2 linked regions of the Mesorhizobium opportunistum WSM2075 genome follow. The protein of the gene in region 1 interacts with the protein of each later gene in a pairwise test. Links are inferred from orthologs where the notes say so. Each region holds a gene or a part of one and is shown in the gene's direction. Other genes may lie near its edges. The genes, in order: MESOP_RS22655 and MESOP_RS00935.

What was found.
Region 2: the proteins of MESOP_RS22655 (region 1) and MESOP_RS00935 interact in binary tests that used the Escherichia coli proteins (3 or more experiments, as listed by UniProt). The link is inferred for Mesorhizobium opportunistum WSM2075 from one-to-one orthologs.

The regions. Positions count from the first base shown.
Region 1 is NC_015675.1:4,710,845-4,715,721, forward strand. The notes cover bases 1,938-4,877. They hold MESOP_RS22655 (P-II family nitrogen regulator), read left to right. Parts: upstream 1,938-3,208; coding sequence 3,209-3,547; downstream 3,548-4,877. Other genes in these bases: MESOP_RS22650 (bifunctional ADP-dependent NAD(P)H-hydrate dehydratase/NAD(P)H-hydrate epimerase), read right to left, coding at 1,938-2,850; glnA (type I glutamate--ammonia ligase), read left to right, coding at 3,622-4,877. Also shown: MESOP_RS22645 (acyl-CoA carboxylase subunit beta), read left to right, coding at 1-1,307; more of MESOP_RS22650, read right to left, coding at 1,321-1,937. UniProt on the Escherichia coli protein: P-II indirectly controls the transcription of the glutamine synthetase gene (glnA). P-II prevents NR-II-catalyzed conversion of NR-I to NR-I-phosphate, the transcriptional activator of GlnA. When P-II is uridylylated to P-II-UMP, these events are reversed.
Region 2 is NC_015675.1:202,810-211,973, forward strand. What follows is about bases 5,705-9,035. They hold MESOP_RS00935 ([protein-PII] uridylyltransferase), read left to right. Parts: upstream 5,705-6,033; coding sequence 6,034-8,835; downstream 8,836-9,035. Other genes in these bases: MESOP_RS00930 (glycosyltransferase family 25 protein), read left to right, coding at 5,705-5,944; murJ (murein biosynthesis integral membrane protein MurJ), read left to right, coding at 8,984-9,035. In the rest of the region: MESOP_RS00910 (aldo/keto reductase), read right to left, coding at 36-881; CopM family metallochaperone, read right to left, coding at 967-1,359; MESOP_RS00920 (heavy metal translocating P-type ATPase), read right to left, coding at 1,403-3,901; MESOP_RS00925 (glycosyltransferase family 25 protein), read left to right, coding at 4,091-4,936; more of MESOP_RS00930, read left to right, coding at 5,147-5,704; more of murJ, read left to right, coding at 9,036-9,164.

The DNA.
Region 1 (4,877 bases):
CCGGCTGGGGTACGGTCAACGGCCGTCCGGTCTACCTCTTCGCCAAGGATTTCACCGTGTTCGGCGGCTCGCTGTCGGAAGCCCATGCCGAGAAGGTCATCAAGGTGCAGGAGATGGCGCTGCGCAACCGCGCGCCGATCATCGGCCTTTACGATGCCGGCGGCGCGCGCATCCAGGAAGGCGTGGCGGCCCTTGGCGGCTATGCCGAGATCTTCCAGCGCAACGTGCTGGCTTCGGGCGTCATTCCGCAGATTTCCGTCATCATGGGTCCGTGCGCCGGCGGCGACGTCTACTCGCCTGCCATGACCGACTTCATCTTCATGGTGCGCGACACCTCCTACATGTTCGTCACGGGGCCGGACGTGGTGAAGACCGTCACCAACGAGACGGTGACCGCCGAGAGCCTCGGCGGCGCCTCGGTCCACACGACGAAATCCTCGATCGCCGACGGCGCCTATGACAATGACGTCGAGGCGCTCTTGCAGATGCGCCGGCTGGTCGACCTCTTGCCGGCGTCCAACACATCGGAACTCCCCGAGATCGAATGCTATCAGTCGGTCACCGACCATGATCTGTCGCTCGACCGGCTGATTCCCGATAACGCCAACAAGCCTTACGACATCAAGGAATTGATTCTGAAAGTCGCCGACGAGGGCGACTTCTTCGAGATCCAGCAGAGCTTCGCCAAGAACATCGTCACCGGCTTCGGACGCGTCGAGGGCCGCACCGTCGGCTTCGTCGCCAACCAGCCGATGGTGCTGGCCGGCGTTCTGGATTCCGATGCCAGCCGCAAGGCGGCGCGTTTCGTGCGCTTTTGCGACTGTTTTTCGATCCCGATCGTCACCTTCGTCGACGTTCCGGGCTTCCTGCCCGGCACTGCCCAGGAATATGGCGGGCTGATCAAGCATGGCGCCAAGCTCTTGTTCGCCTATGCCGAGGCCACCGTGCCCAAGATCACCGTCATCACCCGCAAAGCCTATGGCGGCGCCTATGACGTCATGGCCTCGAAGCACCTGCGCGGCGACATGAACTATGCCTGGCCGACGGCGCAGATCGCGGTCATGGGCGCCAGGGGCGCGGTCGAAATCATCTACCGCAAGGACATCGGTGACGCGGAAAAGATAGCAGCCCACACAAAGGCTTACGAGGATCGCTTCCTGTCGCCCTTCGTCGCCGCCGAGCGCGGCTATGTCGACGAGGTGATCATGCCGCACTCGACCCGCCGCCGCATTGCGCGCGCGCTGCGGATGCTGCGCAACAAGGACATGCAGAACCCCTGGAAGAAGCACGACAACATTCCGTTGTGAGCTGGGATTCCAGTCAGCGCCCGCTGCGGGCGGCGACCAGTTCGCGCAGCACCGTCACCATCGCCTGCGGCAGATCCTCGGCGATCAGGCCAGGCCCGAGGCGGCTGCCGGCCTCGGCATGGATCCACACCGCCGCGCAGGCAGCCTCGAACGCCGGCATGCCTTGTGCCAGCAGACCGGCTGATATGCCCGACAGCACGTCGCCCGACCCCGCGGTGGCAAGCCAGGCCGCACCGTTGGCATTGATCGCCGCCCTGCCATCGGGCGCTGCGATCACCGTGTCGGCGCCCTTGTAGACGATGACGGCATTGGCATTGGCGGCTGCCGCACCCGCCTTGTCCAGCTTGGACGAGGCATCGTCACCAGCAATGCCGGGAAACAGCCTCGCGAATTCTCCTTCATGCGGCGTCATCAGCAAGGCCGGCGCGTTTTTCCGGCGTGCGGCTTCGAACAAGACATCCGGCGCGTCGCGAAAGGAGGTGATCGCATCTGCGTCAAAGACAAGACCATCGACCTGGGCGGGAGCATCCTGTTTTTGGCCGGAGGCAAGGAGCGCGAGCCCGAAGGTCCGCGTTTTCTGACCGACGCCAAAGCCGGGCCCGAGGACAAAGGCCGACGGCCGGCGTTCGCCGACAAATCCTTCGATGTCCACGACGTCATCGGCCTTGCGAAGCATGATCGAGGTCAGATGGGCAGCATTGACCTGCATGGCATTGCCCGGCGACAGCACGGTCACAGCCCCCGCCCCGCTCCTCGCAGCGGCCAGTGCCGACAGCCGCGCCGCGCCGGTGGCGCTTGGGCCGCCGGAGAAGACGCCGACATGGCCGCGCTTGTATTTATGCGCATCGATGGCCGGCACGGGAAAAACACGCAACCAAAGCGCCGGTGTGTTCTCGAACGTCCTGGGCCGCAGCCGTGCGATGATCTCGTCGCCAATGCCGATATCGGCAAGCACGACCTCGCCGCATCGCTCCCGGCCAGGCAGGAGCAGATGGCCGGGCTTCCTGCGCGCGAAGGTCACGGTGATTTCGGCGGCAAATGCCTTGCCGAGCACCTTGCCGCTGTCGCCGGACACGCCCGATGGCAGGTCGACGGCAATAACGGGCAAATGCATGTCGGTGGCGATATCGATCGCCCTGGCGGCATCGCCGGACAGCGGCTTGGACAGCCCTGCCCCATACAGCGCGTCGACCACGATCGAGCCGGGCTCGGCTTTGAAGCCGGATAGCGGCCGAGGCTTGATCGGGCACTCCGCCGCTGCCAGTGCTGCGTCGCTTCGCGGCCTCGGTGCGCCGGATGCCCAGATCGTCGCGGCGACGCCGCTGCCGGTCAGGATGCGAGCGACGACATAGCCATCACCGCCATTGTTGCCTGGACCGCACAGCACGTGGACGTGGACCGCTGCCGAATGGCGCTTGAAAACCTCGGCCGCGACGGCCTCGCCGGCACGACGCATAAGGCCGATGCCGTCGGCTGGACCGGCAGCGATCGTCAGCCGGTCCGCTTCGGCCATTTCGGCGGGAGTAAGAAGTTCATCGCTCATGGATTGCCGATCCGCATTCGATCAAGCATTGTCCACTTTGCGATCCGAAGCAAACAAGGAAGAGGTTGCGCGAGGGCAGCCATACTGTTCGGATGAGAGGCATCACAGGTAAAAATTGCCCACGCGATGGGCGACATGCCTAATTATTGTGCTGCGACGACGGATGGCACTGTGTAGGTTCCGGAAGCCGGTGCCGCATCCTGTACAGCGAATGACGCGAATTTGCATCCCGGCGCGGTGCGGCTTCGAAATCGCATGAGACCGCTTCGAATCCCTCGGATTGGCACAGTTCGTGCTTGATGGAGGCGCAAGCGGGGGCTCACAACCCGTTTTTTTGGCAGTGGAGGCCACTTTTTACATGAAAAAGATCGAAGCGATCATCAAGCCATTCAAGCTGGACGAAGTGAAGGAAGCGCTTCAGGAGGCCGGACTGCAAGGCATCACCGTGACCGAGGCCAAGGGCTTCGGGCGCCAGAAAGGCCACACCGAACTCTACCGCGGCGCCGAATATGTCGTCGACTTCCTGCCCAAGGTGAAGATCGAGGTCGTGCTTGGCGACGACGCCGTCGAAGGCGCGATCGAGGCTATCCGCAAGGCGGCCCAGACAGGCCGTATCGGCGACGGCAAGATCTTCGTCTCCAACATCGAGGAAGTCGTGCGCATCCGCACCGGAGAAACCGGCATGGACGCCGTCTGACGCGACCACCTCCCCAAACGTCATCATCAAAAAACGTCATCATCAAAAAACGTCATCAAACAGGGATACATGACATGACGACAGCCAAAGACATCATGAAGCAGATCAAGGACAACGACGTGAAATTCGTTGACCTGCGCTTCACCGACCCGAAGGGCAAGCTGCAACACGTGACGATGGATGTCATCGAGGTCGAGGAAGACATGTTCGCCGATGGCGTGATGTTCGACGGCTCCTCGATTGCCGGCTGGAAAGCCATCAACGAGTCCGACATGGTGCTGATGCCCGATGCGGACACGGTCCACATGGATCCGTTCTTCGCGCAGTCGACCATGGTCATCCTGTGCGACATCCTCGATCCGGTCTCGGGCGAATCCTACAATCGCGACCCGCGCGGCACGGCCAAGAAGGCCGAGGCCTACATGAAGTCGGAAGGCATCGGCGACACCATCTATGTCGGCCCGGAAGCCGAATTCTTCGTGTTCGACGACGTCAAGTACAAGGCCGACCCCTACAACACCGGCTTCAGGCTCGATTCCACCGAACTGCCGTCAAACGACGACACCGACTACGAGACCGGCAACCTTGGCCACCGGCCGCGCATCAAGGGCGGCTATTTCCCGGTGCCGCCGATCGACAGCGCGCAGGACATGCGCTCCGAAATGCTGACCGTGCTCGCCGAAATGGGCGTGCGCGTCGAGAAGCACCACCACGAGGTCGCGGCCGCCCAGCACGAACTCGGCATCAAGTTCGACACGCTGGTCCGCAACGCCGACAAGATGCTGATCTACAAGTATGTCGTGCACCAGGTCGCCAACGCCTACGGCAAGACGGCCACTTTCATGCCGAAGCCGATCTTCGGCGACAATGGCTCGGGCATGCACGTCCACCAGTCGATCTGGAAGGGCGGCAAGCCGACCTTCGCCGGCAACGAGTACGCCGGTCTTTCGGAAAGCTGCCTGTTCTACATCGGCGGCATCATCAAGCACGCCAAGGCGATCAATGCCTTCACCAACCCGCTGACCAATTCCTACAAGCGTCTGGTGCCGGGCTACGAAGCGCCGGTGTTGCTTGCCTATTCGGCGCGCAACCGCTCGGCGTCCTGCCGCATCCCGTTCGGCTCGTCGCCGAAGTCCAAGCGCGTCGAGGTCCGCTTCCCCGATCCGGGCGCAAACCCCTACCTCGCTTTCGCCGCCATGCTGATGGCTGGTCTCGACGGCATCAAGAACAAGATCCATCCCGGCCAGCCGATGGACAAGGATCTCTACGACCTGCCGCCGAAGGAATTGAAGAAGATCCCGACCGTCTGCGGATCGCTGCGTGAAGCCCT
Region 2 (9,164 bases), 4.5 Mb from region 1 along the record:
CAGAGGGGGGTGTGAAGGAACGCGACCTGCGCTGTCTAGATCATCTCCAGCCCGCGCTTTCGCGTCGGCGGCGGGAAGGCACGGTCGAGATCGGCGAGATCTTCACCGATAAGCTTGATGTCGAGCGCGGCAAAGTTCTGGCGGACGTGCTCCTGGCTGCTGGCCTTGGGAATGGCGATGACGCCCTCTTGCTGCATCACCCAGGCCAGGGCGATTTGTGCCGCGGTGGCGCCATGGCGGGCGGCGACCGCGTCGAGCCTGGCATTGCGCGCCAATGCACCCTGTTCGACCGGCGAATAGGCCATCAGCGGAATGCCGCGCTTGCGGCTCCAGGGCGCTAGATCGAACTCGAGGCCGCGCCGGACCAGATTGTAAAGCACCTGGTTGGTCTGGACATTACCGCCATCGGGCAAGCCGGCGAGGTCTTCCATCTCCTCGATGTCGAAATTGCTGACGCCCCAGTGGCGAATCTTGCCGGCTTTCTTCAACGCCTCGAAGGCTTCGACCGTCTCCGCCAAGGGCACGCTGCCAGGCCAATGCAAGAGATAGAGGTCGATGCGGTCGGTGGCGAGGCGCTTCAGGCTGTTCTCGCAGGCGCGCTGCACGCCCGCGCGCGAAGCGTTCGACGGCAGAACTTTCGAGACCAGGAAAACCTCGGCGCGGCGCCCGGCTATGGCTTCGGCCACGACCTCCTCGGCACCGCCGCTGGCATACATCTCGGCGGTGTCGATCAGCGTGACGCCGAGATCGAGGCCAAGCTTGAGAGCAGCGATCTCATCGCCACGGCGCCTGATATCCTCGCCCATCTTCCACGTGCCCTGGCCGAGCACGGCAATGGCTTCGCCGGAGGGCAGCGTGGTGGTTCTGACGGTCGATGGCATGGCAGGCTCCGTTCGGGACCGGATCGCATCACAGGCCGGGCGAGAAATCCAGAGGCGTTCTCGCCCCCGGCGATCTGTCGGACCCCTATTTAACCGGATGGGCAGCAAGCCAGTCCTGCATCTGCTTGATCTCGGTCTCCTGCGCGGCGATGACCGCCTCGGCCAGCTTGCGGATTTCGGGATCCTTGCCATTGGCAAGCTCGACCTTGGCCATGTCGATGGCGCCCTGATGGTGCGGGATCATGCCTCGGACGAAATCGACGTCGGCATTGCCGGTATACTGCGAGGCCATCATGCCGGCGTGCATCTTGTCCATCGCCGCCTTGTAGCCCTCGGTCGACGGGCTTTCCGCGCCCATTGCCATGCCGGTCATGTCGTGTTTCATCTCTTCGCTTTGCGCGGGGACGCTTTCGAGGAAGACTGCAAGCAGCATTCCGGCCGCCATCAGCAAAAGCACGAGTTTCTTAGCCAAGGTCATTCATGGTCTCCTGTTGCAGGGATTTCGTATTTGGGGGTTTGGATCAGAGTTTCAACGTTCTCAGCCGCAATGCGTTGGCGATTACCGACACCGACGACAGGCTCATCGCCGCCGCCGCCAGCATCGGCGACAAAAGCGTGCCGGTGAGCGGATAGAGCACGCCGGCGGCGACCGGTACGCCAAGCACATTGTAGAGGAAGGCGAAGAACAGGTTCTGGCGGATGTTGCGGATGGTGGCCTGGGCCAGCGCGCGGGCCCGCACGATGCCGTTGAGATCGCCCTTGACCAGGGTGATGCCAGCACTTTCGACCGCGACATCGGCGCCGGTACCCATGGCGATGCCGACATCGGCGGCGGCAAGCGCGGGTGCGTCGTTGACGCCATCGCCGGCCATGGCGACGCCGGCGCTCGTGCCGCGCAACTCGTCGACGAGCGCTGCCTTCTGTTCCGGCAAGAGCCCGGCGCGCACCTCGTCGATACCGAGGCTGCCGGCGATCGCCTTGGCCGTGCGTTCATTGTCGCCGGTCGCCATGATGATCCTCAAGCCGCTGTCATGCAGGGCCTTGATCGCCTCGGCGGTGGTCGCCTTGACCGGATCGGCAACGGCGACGATGCCGGCCAGCCTGCCGCCGACAGCGACGAACATCGCCGTCTTGCCGTCGCCCTGCAACGCCTCCGCGCTGGCCGCAACGGCGGAAACATCGACGCCGAGATCGCGCATCATCGCGGCATTGCCGAGCGCGACAGTCTTGCCCGACACGGTGCCTGAAACGCCCTTGCCGGTGGTCGCCTCGAAATCGCCGACGTGGGCGACGGTCACGCCGCGCGCCGCGGCGCCTTCGACGATGGCCTCGGCCAAGGGGTGTTCAGACCCCTTCTCGAGACTTGCCGCAAGCCCCAGCAAGTCGTCCTCGGCAAAGCCGCTGGCAGTTACGATATCGGTCAGCTTCGGCCGGCCTTCGGTCAGCGTGCCGGTCTTGTCGACGATCAGCGTGTCGACGGAGGCAAAGCGTTCGAGTGCGGCGGCCTCCTTGATCAGCACGCCGGCAAGAGCGCCGCGCCCGGTGGCGGTCATGATCGACATCGGCGTGGCAAGCCCAAGCGCACAGGGACAGGCGATGATCAGCACCGAGACCGCCGAGACGACGGCAAAGACCAGGCTGGGCTCTGGACCAAGGACCGCCCAGGCAATGAAGGCCGCGACGGCAACCAGGACGACGGCCGGAACAAAGTAGAAGGAAACGCGGTCGGCCAACCCCTGGATCGGCGCGCGCGAGCGCTGTGCCTTGGCGACGAGTTCGACGATGCGCGCGAGCGTGGTCTCGGAACCGATCCGTTCGGCGCGCATGATCAGCGAGCCTTGCCTGTTGAGCGTGCCGCCGGTCAGCGCGTCGCCTTCGGTCTTTTCGACCGGCAACGGCTCGCCCGTGATCATCGATTCGTCGATGGAAGAGCGGCCTTCGAGCACGGTGCCGTCGACCGGAACGGCTTCGCCCGGACGGACGCGCAAGCGGTCCCCGGCCTTGACGCCGTCCAGCGGGACGTCGCTCTCGGAGCCGTCTTCAGCGATCCGCCGCGCTGTCTTGGGCGCCAGATCGAGCAGGGCGCGGATCGCCGAACCGGTCTTTTCTCGGGCGCGCAATTCCAGCACCTGGCCGAGGAAGACCAGCGCGACGATGACGGCGGCAGCCTCAAAATAGACCGGCACCGCACCGCCATGGCCGCGGAACTGATGCGGGAAAATGTCCGGGAACAGCGTGGCGACGACGCTGTAGAGATAGGCGGCACCGACACCGAGCGAAATCAGCGTCCACATATTGGGGCTGCGGTTGAGTATCGATTCCCAGCCGCGATGAAAGAAGGGAAAGGCGGCCCAAAGCACCACCGGGCTTGCCAGGGCCAGCTCGATCCAGACCTTTGTGCGATCCCCGACCAGTCCTTCGAACGACAGGCCGACCATCGGCGCCATGGCGACGATCAGAAGCGGGATCGACAGGGCCGCGCTGACCCAGAACCGCCTGGTGAAGTCGACCAGCTCCGGATTAGGTCCTTCATCGCCAGTCGGCACGCCCATTGGCTCCAGCGCCATGCCACAGATCGGGCAGGAGCCGGGCTTGTCGCGGACGATCTCGGGATGCATGGGGCAGGTGTACTGCGTACCCTTGGGCATCGGCGCCGGCACCGGCTTGTCGCCGAGATAGGCTTGCGGGGCCGCCTCGAACTTCGCCTTGCAGCCGGCGGAGCAGAAATAGAAGCCCTGGCCTTCATGGCGGACAAAGTGCCTGGCCGTGGCGCGATCGACGCTTATGCCGCAGACGGGGTCGATGGCCGTCAGGTATTTCTCCGGCTCGGCCTGGAATTTCGTGCGGCAGCCTTCGCTGCAGAAGTGATAGAGCCGGCCGCCATGTTCTGCTGTCGGCTTGCCGGCGGCCGGATCCACGGTCATGCCGCAGACCGGATCGCGCAGGACCGCGCCCGCGTCCACGGCTTTCGGCGCGCAGCAGCCGCCATGCGTGTGATGATCGTGATCTGAATGCGCCATTGCGAAGGCCTCTTTCCAACTGCTTCCAGCCGGAGGTAGTGCTTCCAGTAACTGGAAGGTCAAGGGCTGTTTTGATTATTCGTATTTCGAGGCTCAACCCGGCTGTTCGCCCAGAAAAAGTCGACATTCCGTAGCGCTGCGTGTGCTAACGCTCGGCCCTCCGACAACAATTCGAATCCCGGTAAATCAATGAAATGTCTGGTCATCAATCTTGATCGGTCTCCCGACCGGCTCGCCCACATCACGGCGGAGTTTGCCCGCATCGGCATCGCCTTCGCGCGAATCGTCGCGACCGATGCCCGTGACCATCCTGAGTTGGTGCTGCAGCCACAATTTTCGATCTACGCCGTCCGGCGCCTGTCCTCCAGCGAGGTCGCCTGCATGCACAGCCATCGCGCCTGCTGGTCGATCATCGCTCAAGACGATGCCCCTTATGGCGCCGTCTTCGAGGACGACGTCGTGTTCTCCGCGAAAGCCGGTGCCCTTCTGGCCGATAGTGGCTGGATTTCGGCCGATGCCGATGCCGTCAAACTCGAAACATTCTTCAGCAAGACCATGATCCAGAGGAAAAGGATCGCCGTCGGCAACGGCTTCTCCCTATTCAGGCTTCGCAGGAGCCATATGGGGACCGGCGGCTACATCGTCTCCAGGCAGATGGCGCGCGACCTCCTGGAAGCTACCGCGCAGGCCAGCGCAGCTGCCGACGATCTCCTCTTCAACCCCGTGTTCCCGACGTCGGCAAGCAAGACGATCTACCAACTCGTTCCCGCACTCTGTGCGCAGGACCAGTTCGTGGGCGACAGATTGCCAAGCCTGCTTTACGAAGAGCGCGAAGCCGAATGGGTCGCAAGCGGGCTGACCATCAAGCGCAGAAAGCCCCTCGCCGAGAAGATAAGGGTAGAAATCAGGCGGGTCGTCGAGTGGGTCGTCGATCACTGCAAGCTGCGGCATTATACGGTCATTGCGCTCGATCCCCCTGCGGCTGAAGAGCCGATGTCTTGCCTGGCCGCCGGCGGCAACGAGAACGCGCTTTAGACGCCCAAAGGGCAAGACCGATCCGTATCCGAAAGCCCGGTAGTTTTGGTTCAGGCACTGCTTCGAACTTGCTGTGGCCGGCAAAGTAGAAATTGACCATTTCGGCACTATCATTTCATCACGGCGCAAAATACTCTTAAAAAGTCAACAGACACCGGCTCCGGTGTGCTAGAGAACGCCGCCACTCCCGGAAGACAACGATTTCGTCAAATGAAGCGCCTGGTCATCAATCTCGATCGATCTCCCGACCGACTTGTCCACATGACATCGGAGTTCGCCCGCATCGGCATTGGGTTCGAGCGGGTCGCGGGGATCGATGCCCAGGAACATCCCAATCTGGTGCAGCAGCCGCAGCACGCGATACATGCCATCCGGCCCCTCGCCGGCAGCGAGATCGCCTGCCTGCATAGCCATCGTGCCTGCTGGACGATCATCGCCCAGGACGACGCCCCGTACGGCGCCGTCTTCGAGGACGACATGGTGTTTTCCGGCAGAGCCGGTGCGTTGCTGGGCGATACGAGCTGGGTTCCGGAGGACGCGGACGTCGTGAAGCTCGAGACGTTCTTCTCCAGAACCGTGATCCAGAGGAGAAGGGCCCCTGCCGGACACGGTTTTTCCACGGTCCGGCTCCGCAAGGGCCATCCAGGGGCTGGGGGTTATCTCCTCTCGCGGCAAATGGCGCGCGAGTTTCTGGAGGCAACGGCGCAAGTCAACATAGCTGTCGACGATCTCATCTTTAACCCCGCTATGTCGGCCGGCAGGAATATCTACCAACTTGTTCCCGCCCTCTGCGCGCAAGACCAGTTCGTCGGCTACAGGCTGCCGAGCCTGCTCGACCAGGAACGAGATGCCGCGCGGACCGCGAGTGGGCTTATGACAAGGCAGAGGAAGCCGACGGCGGTGAGAATCAGCCGGGAAGCCGGGCGGACCATGAGGTGGATCGCCGACTTCTGCAGGCTGCGGCGGCAGATTGTCGTGCCCTTCGGCCCCATCGAGGCAATCGACTAAGCCAATTCCGGGCTGTCGGCCGGCCCCATACCCAGCGCCGCGAAAACGCGCTATAGACGCCGCCCAAAAGGCAAGGCCAACCGATACCTATGGCGAAAATCTCCCTGAAGCTCGATGAACTGATCGACGGCGAAACCTTGCGCCGCGAGATGACGGCGCTGACCGCGGCGAGCGCCGGCGATGGTTCCAGCCCTGTCATCCGCGCGGCCGTTCTCCAGCTTCTCAAGGGCCGGCTCGCCGAGGGCCGCAGAAAAGCCGAGGCCATGCTGAGGCAGGATGGCGGCGGCAATGCCTGCGCCGAGCGGCTGTCGCATGTGATGGATGAGCTGATCCGGGCGCTTTACGATTTCGCCGCGACCCATGTCTACCGGGTGAAGAACCCGTCGTCGGCCGAGCGCATGGTCGTGGTTGCGGTCGGCGGCTATGGCCGCGGCACGCTGGCGCCGGGATCCGACATCGACCTTCTGTTCCTCTTGCCCTACAAGCAGACGCCGTGGGGCGAACAGACAGTCGAATACATGCTCTACATGCTGTGGGACCTCGGGCTGAAGGTCGGCCATGCCACCCGCAACATCGACGAGTGCCTGCGGCTGTCGCGCACCGACATCACCATTCGCACCTCGATCCTGGAGGCGCGCTTCCTGTGGGGCGAGCGCAAGCTCTATGACGAGTTGATGCTGCGCTTCGACCATGAGGTGGTGCGCACCACCGGTCCGGAATATGTCCAGGCCAAGCTCGCCGAACGCGACGAGCGCCACGCCAAGGCCGGCGAAAGCCGCTATCTTGTCGAGCCCAATGTCAAGGACGGCAAGGGCGGCCTGCGCGACCTGCAGACGCTGTTCTGGATCGGCAAGTATTTCTATCGGGTGCGCACTGGAGAAGAACTGGTCGAGAAGGGCGTCTTCACCGATGCCGAGTATCGCGAATTCCAGAAGGCCGAGGACTTCCTGTGGGCGGTGCGCTGCCACATGCATTTCCTCACCGGCAAGGCCGAGGAGCGGCTGCATTTCGACATCCAGCGCGAGATCGCCGAACGGCTGGGTTATACCACCCATCCCGGCCTGTCGGCGGTCGAGCGCTTCATGAAGCACTACTTCCTCGTCGCCAAGGATGTCGGCGACCTCACGCGCATCTTCTGCGCGGCACTGGAGGAGGAGCAGGCCAAGCATGTTCCCGGCTTCAACCGCATCTTCCTCACCTTCCAGCGCCGCAAGCGCAAGCTGGCCGGCACGTCGGATTTCATTGTCGACAACCATCGCATCAACATCGCCGACGACCAGGTGTTCGAACGCGACCCGGTCAATCTGCTGAGACTATTCTGGTTCGCCGACAAGCACGGGCTGGAATTCCATCCCGATGCGCTGAAGCTGCTCACCCGCTCGCTCGGCCTGGTCAACAAGTCGCTCAGGCGCGACGAAGAGGCCAACCGGCTGTTCCTCGACATTTTGACGTCGGACCGCAATGCCGAGCTCAACCTGCGCCGCATGAACGAGGCCGGGCTGCTGGGCCGGCTGATCCCGGATTTCGGCAAGATCGTCGCCATGATGCAGTTCTCGATGTACCACCACTACACGGTGGACGAGCACCTGATCCGCTGTATCGGCGTGCTGGCCGAGATCGAGCGCGGCGATGGCGAGAAGGTGCATCCGCTGTCGCATTCGCTGATGCCTGGCCTGAAGAAGAGCCGCGAGGCGCTCTATGTCGCGGTGCTGTTGCACGACATCGCCAAGGGCAGGCCAGAGGATCATTCGGAGGCCGGCGCCCGGATCGCACGCCGCATCTGCCCGCATATGGGGCTGTCGCCGGCCGATACCGAAACCGTTGCCTGGCTGGTCGAGAACCATCTCGTGATGTCGATGACGGCGCAGACCCGCGACCTCAACGACCGCAAGACCATCGAGGATTTCGCCGCGATCGTGCAGTCGGTCGAGCGGCTGAAGATGCTTTTGATCCTGACCGTTTGCGACATCAGGGGCGTGGGACCAGGTGTCTGGAACGGCTGGAAGGGCCAGTTGCTGCGCACGCTCTACTATGAGACCGAACTGCTTTTGACCGGCGGCTTCTCGGAAGTGTCACGTGCGCAGCGGACGGCGGCGTCGCGCGAGCGTCTGGCCGAGGCGCTCGCCGACTGGCCAGACAAGGCCCGCAAACGCTATGTCGGCCAGCACTACGAGAATTATCTCCTGACCGTCGACCTGCCGGACCAGCTTCGCCATGCCGAATTCATCCGCGATGCGGATGCGGCGGGCAAAAAGCTTGCCACCATGGTCAAGACGCACCAGTTCGAAGCGGTGACCGAAATCACCGTTCTGGCGCAGGACCACCCGCGTCTTCTCTCCGTCATTGCCGGGGCATGCGCCGGCGCCGGCGGCAACATTGTCGACGCGCAGATCTTCACCACGTCGGACGGCCGCGCCCTCGACACGATCCTGATCTCGAGGGAGTTCGACCGTGACGAGGACGAGCGGCGGCGCGCCGAGCGTGTCGGTCGGCTGATCGAGGACGTGCTGTCCGGCAAGAGCTGGCTGCCGGAGATGATCGAGAAGCGCACCAAGCCACGGCGCGGCTCCAAGGTGTTCAAGATCCCGCCCCGCGCCGAAATCCGCAATGCGCTGTCGAACCGCTTTTCGGTCATCGAGGTCGAGGGGCTCGACCGCCCTGGCCTGCTGTCGGAGATCACCAGAACCCTGTCCGACCTGTCGCTCGACATTGCGTCGGCCCACATCACCACCTTCGGCGAAAAGGTCATCGACACCTTCTACGTCACCGACCTCACCGGCCAGAAGATCGACAGTCCGGCCCGCATTGCCACGATCCGCAACCGGCTGATAGCGACGCTCGAAGGCGCCGCGCCGGAGCGCGGCGGCAGGGCCAAGGCGGCCGCCGAGTGAGAGCCATCATCACTTTGTCCCAATCTCCAGAGCTATTCGCCGTTTCACGGAAACGGCGAATAGCTCCAACTTTTTGTTTCAACACAATTCCGGACGGAAAACCGTTTAACGCTTTTCCTGGAATTGCTCACAGGCAGTCTCCGAACGCATGAGCCTCGTCAAGAAATTCGCAACAGTCGCTTCCGGCACGCTGATGAGCCGCGCACTGGGGTTTGGCCGCGAGATGCTGATGGCGGCGGCACTGGGCACCGGGCCGGTGGCCGACGCGTTCAACGCCGCCTTCCAGTTTCCCAACACCTTTCGCCGGCTGTTCGCCGAGGGCGCCTTCA